2 regions of the Paenibacillus sp. YIM B09110 genome follow, and region 1 is predicted to be linked to the other one. Evidence: riboswitches for the same ligand, from Rfam matches in the RefSeq annotation. Region 1 holds a riboswitch; the other holds the start of a gene.
What was found. A riboswitch is a leader RNA that binds a small molecule or an ion and turns the genes downstream of it on or off. The one in region 1 is predicted to bind cyclic di-GMP.
Positions count from the first base shown of each region.

Region 2: another riboswitch for cyclic di-GMP. It lies ahead of V8F51_RS24765 (transglutaminase domain-containing protein); the one in region 1 lies ahead of V8F51_RS13375 (glycosyl hydrolase family 28-related protein).

Region 1 covers NZ_JBANSP010000007.1:236,796-239,001, forward strand. The annotation lists gene V8F51_RS13370 (NAD-dependent epimerase/dehydratase family protein) at 1-404, opposite strand, end outside; cyclic di-GMP riboswitch class I at 724-808, shown strand; cyclic di-GMP riboswitch class I at 902-986, shown strand; gene V8F51_RS13375 (glycosyl hydrolase family 28-related protein) at 1,070-2,206, shown strand, end outside.
Region 2 covers NZ_JBANSP010000022.1:89,523-91,728, reverse strand. The annotation lists gene V8F51_RS24765 (transglutaminase domain-containing protein) at 163-969, opposite strand; cyclic di-GMP riboswitch class I at 983-1,061, opposite strand; cyclic di-GMP riboswitch class I at 1,115-1,193, opposite strand; cyclic di-GMP riboswitch class I at 1,249-1,327, opposite strand; gene lysS (lysine--tRNA ligase) at 1,803-2,206, opposite strand, start outside.

The DNA.
Region 1 (2,206 bases):
TGACAAGGCATTTCCTCGTTTAGCGGAATTTGATCATTTAATCCATATACGGCCGCAGAGGAAGCGAAAATGAGCTTTTTGGTTTTATATTTTGCGGCCAGCTGCAAGATGTTGGTTAGTCCCAGGATGTTGGATTTTGTATCCGCGTATGGATTTTCCATCGATGTGACCACATTGATCTGAGCTGCCAAATGAACGACAATATCGACATTATGGTTCTCGAAGATAGATTCGCATACTGTGCTTTCCACATCTGCGATGTATGATATATGGCGGAATTTGCAATTGGATATATGACCGGAGGTCATATTATCTATAATAATGACTTCATGTCCTTCGTTGAAAAACTTCTCCGCAACGAATGAGCCAATAAATCCGTAGCCGCCCGTAATTAACACTTTCACGCTACCACCCCATTTTCCCTTCTGATTTTAGGTGAAGAAGTCCGATCGCGGTTCTTTGGAAACCGGCGTTTTGCTATTATGTACGCTGCTAGAGTATTATTAAAAATTAAGTCTAATAGGTGATAGCAGGGTCTACTTGACTATGATAATTGTTTAGGAAGAGGTTGTAAACAAGTTCTAATTTATGGCTATAAGCCGGTTGAGAAAAAGGTGTCGAATCTTTTTTAAAATTAGGCTATGAATCTAGTAAAACCTATTGCTTTATACCTATTAATCTGGTAATATTTATTTAAATATTAAGAAACTTCATATACTTGATGTGTCGAAAAGGCAAACTGCGTGAAAGCGCAGGACGCAAAGCTATAGGGGCTAAATGGGAAACCACATGCCAGCCAGATTCCGAAAACTTTTCAGGTTCTATTACAGAACTTATGACATGTCATAGGTTCTTTTTCTGTTCATCACACCTGCAATCCCACTAACTTAATATTTGGAAACAGCGATAACGGCAAACCACGTGAAAGCGTGGGACGCAAAACTACAGGGGCTAAATGGGAAACCATATGCCAGCCAGTTCCCGAAATGTTTTCAGGAATGAGATAGGACAATCCTGAATTCTGGGATTGTCCTATCTTATTTTATTCAACGACATGGGGGTAGTGAGAATGGGAATTTTCAGCAAACTAACGAAGAGCATGACGGCGATGGTGCTTGTAACGATTTTGAGCGGCATCGGTTTTTATGGACTATTCATCGAAGAAGCGAACGCTGCTAGTATGATAAATGTTAAGACCTACGGTGCAAAGGGAGACGGCAAGACGGACGATACGTCCTCGATTAAAAAAGCGCTGGCAGAAGGCGCGGCGAAAAAAACGACGGTTTACTTTCCGAAAGGAACGTACCTGGTAAACCCGAAAGATCCGCTCGCTGTAAGCAGCAACGTGAAAGTGCTCGGTGATGGCGCAACTTCGATCATTAAGGCTAGCACAAAAGATTTCGGTTGGGAATTGATGCGTGTATCGGGAAAAGATATTGAGATCAGCAATATTTCACTCGACGGCAACAAACTAGTTAACCGCGTACTTGTTGTAAGCGGAGGCAGTGAGCGCGTTAATGTCAACAAATCGATTGTAGCGAATGCTTCACACAGCACAAAAACAAGCAGCGATTACTTCTCGGGCGTGCTTTCGGGAATTCTTGTATACGGCAATACGAAAGCTATCACAATCGACAGCAATGAAGTGAAAAATATTGTAGCAATCAATCCTACTGGCGGCAGCATGATTGCTAGAGGTATTTACGTAACAACGACATGGGGTAAAAGCGAAGCTGCAGCAGCTAATGTATCTATTACTAATAACTATATACACCACATCGGTCCTGCTGATGACGGCGACGGCATCTACTATGAAGATCCAAACATGGATTCAGGCAAAGGCATTGATACAAACAGCATTATCTCGAATAATAAATTCGACAATAACGCCAAACGCGCTATTAAGATTTATGCACAAGGCCTTACGGTAACAGGAAACCAAATTTTGAACTCGTACCTGCAAAACAATTATTACGCTTCGGGTTCGGATAAAGGGTCGATCGCTCCTGACATGTACTCGGCTATCAGTGTATACGGCAGCAACAACACGATTAAATCAAATACGATTAGCGGTATTGGAAGTTTCTATGCTGCAATCGAGGTAGGCGCTGTTGAGACGGTTAACAACATTGTGGTCAGCAACAATAAAATTACAATGGGGCCGAAGAGCGTTCAAAAAGGCAAAACGGCTATCCGTCTGGGGAAC
Region 2 (2,206 bases), on a different contig from region 1:
ATCTTTTCTTTCGTGTCGGCCGTATGTTTCAGCGGCGACTTAGATAATATATCACAGACGCCTATAGCATTGCAAGCACTTTTTATATAAACCTTTAAACTGTTTTCTATTATAGAAGATAACAAAAAAACACGATGCCAAAGCACCGTGTCTAATAACTGTCTAGTATTGTTTTGCTGCCGAATATTTCGAAGCATCTTTAATTAGATCGAACTTCTTGTTACTCTTCTTGAGACCAGCGTCTACCGTCGTATCAATAATTACCCATTTGCCATTCAAGAACACTTCGTTCCAAGCATGATATACACTAACATATTCCGTGTCACCCATTACGAGCTTAGTAGGAACTCCTACACTACGAAGCATTGCAGCGAACAACGACGAGTAACCATAGCAGATATCTTTTTTCGTCGAAAGTGTTTTGTCGATGCTTGGGAGGTAGTCAGTCGAAATGTTGGCTGCCAAATCATAATCATATTTGATGTTATTAATGATATAGTCGTAGATTGCTCTTACTTTCTCATTGTCTGATTTGCTGTTTTTTGTTAGCTCTTTTGCTTTAACAATAGCAAGACTCGAGCTTGTCCATGCTACATTTTGCACCGAATTCAAGTAAATCACGCTGTTGTTAGCAAGGTTAAGCTTAACTGTTTCTTTGTTAACTACTTTATATTTGTTGCCTTCTGTATTCTCTAACACCGACACGGTGTAATCGCCATTTCCAAGTTGCAGCGGGAATTGTTCTACTTTCTTGGAAGCTGTCATGTTATATGTATATTTATTATCGCCTTTTGCGATCATAACTTTTGTTTTCACGTTAGCCTTTACTTCATAGGATACCGATACAATGCCTTTATCTAGACTAGCTGTGTTCAACCAAGTTGTGTTTTCGCTAGCTTCTGCACTTGTAACTTTAATCGATGCGATCATGATGAACGCTACTGCTATCATAAGAATAAACTTACGCATGAATAAAACTCCCTTCGGTAGCTGGCTGCCATCTTTCAGAAGGCCCTTTAGCTTTGCGTCCCTACCTTTCGATAGGTTTGCCGTTATCGTGTAAAGTTTCATAGGACTGCTTGTCCCTTGTTATAAAACAAAAAAAGCTCTGTCTTTCGGTAGCTGGCTGCCATCATAAGGAAGGCCCTTTAGCTTTGCGTCCCTACCTTTCGATAGGTTTGCCATTATCGTGATTCGCTTTTTCTAATACTTGTCCTACTATTTAGTAAAATAAAAAATGCTCCGTCGTTCGGTAGCTGGCTGCCATCATAAGGAAGGCCCTTTAGCTTTGCGTCCCTACCTTTCGATAGGTTTGCCATTATCGGGATTAGCATCGATAGTCCTATATTACCATATGATTCTAGTAATTCAATACTATCTAGCAAAAAAATAGATCAAAATCTTACAAAAAATAATAGCTACTTAAACCTTTCCTCAATATCGTAAGTAATCGTTTTTGATTTCTCTTTGTTGTTATCTTTCCAAGTTACTTTGGCGCAAACAACTTTATTGCTCTCTAGATCGGTATTGCCGATTTTACATAAGAATTTGTCGATTTGTACGTTACTTTGCAGTACTTATGTAGAACTATGTAACATAGGTGTTTCGCAAGCTCTATTTTAATACTGATGATCTAGGGGTGTAAATTTAGCGCCATTAGATGTATTCACATTCATCCGTTTACTCGAAAAAAACTTAATATGGAGCAATAAGAAAAAGCGCGGCCGTCAGACGGTTATTCACCATCAACGCGGCCACGCTTCTATAGTTACTTGTATCTTGCTTTACGTATCGCTCGTCCCTTACTCGCCGGAGCGTTGCTCTCTCATATGCGGGAACAACAGTACGTCCCGGATCGAAGGCGCATCCGTCAACAACATAATGAGACGGTCGATGCCGATTCCCAAACCGCCAGTAGGCGGCATACCGTATTCAAGGGCACGGATGAAGTCATCATCCATCTCATGCGCCTCGTCGTTGCCGTGCTCTTTCTCTACGAGCTGTGCCTCGAACCGTTCGCGCTGGTCGATCGGATCGTTCAGCTCTGTAAAGGCGTTCGCGTGCTCGCGCGCTACGATGAATAGCTCGAAGCGGTCCGTGAAGCGCGGATCGACTTCACTCTTCTTCGCCAGGGGCGAGATTGCAACCGGATGTCCGGTAACGAACGTAGGCTGAATCAGCGTATGCTCGCCAAATGTTTCGAAGA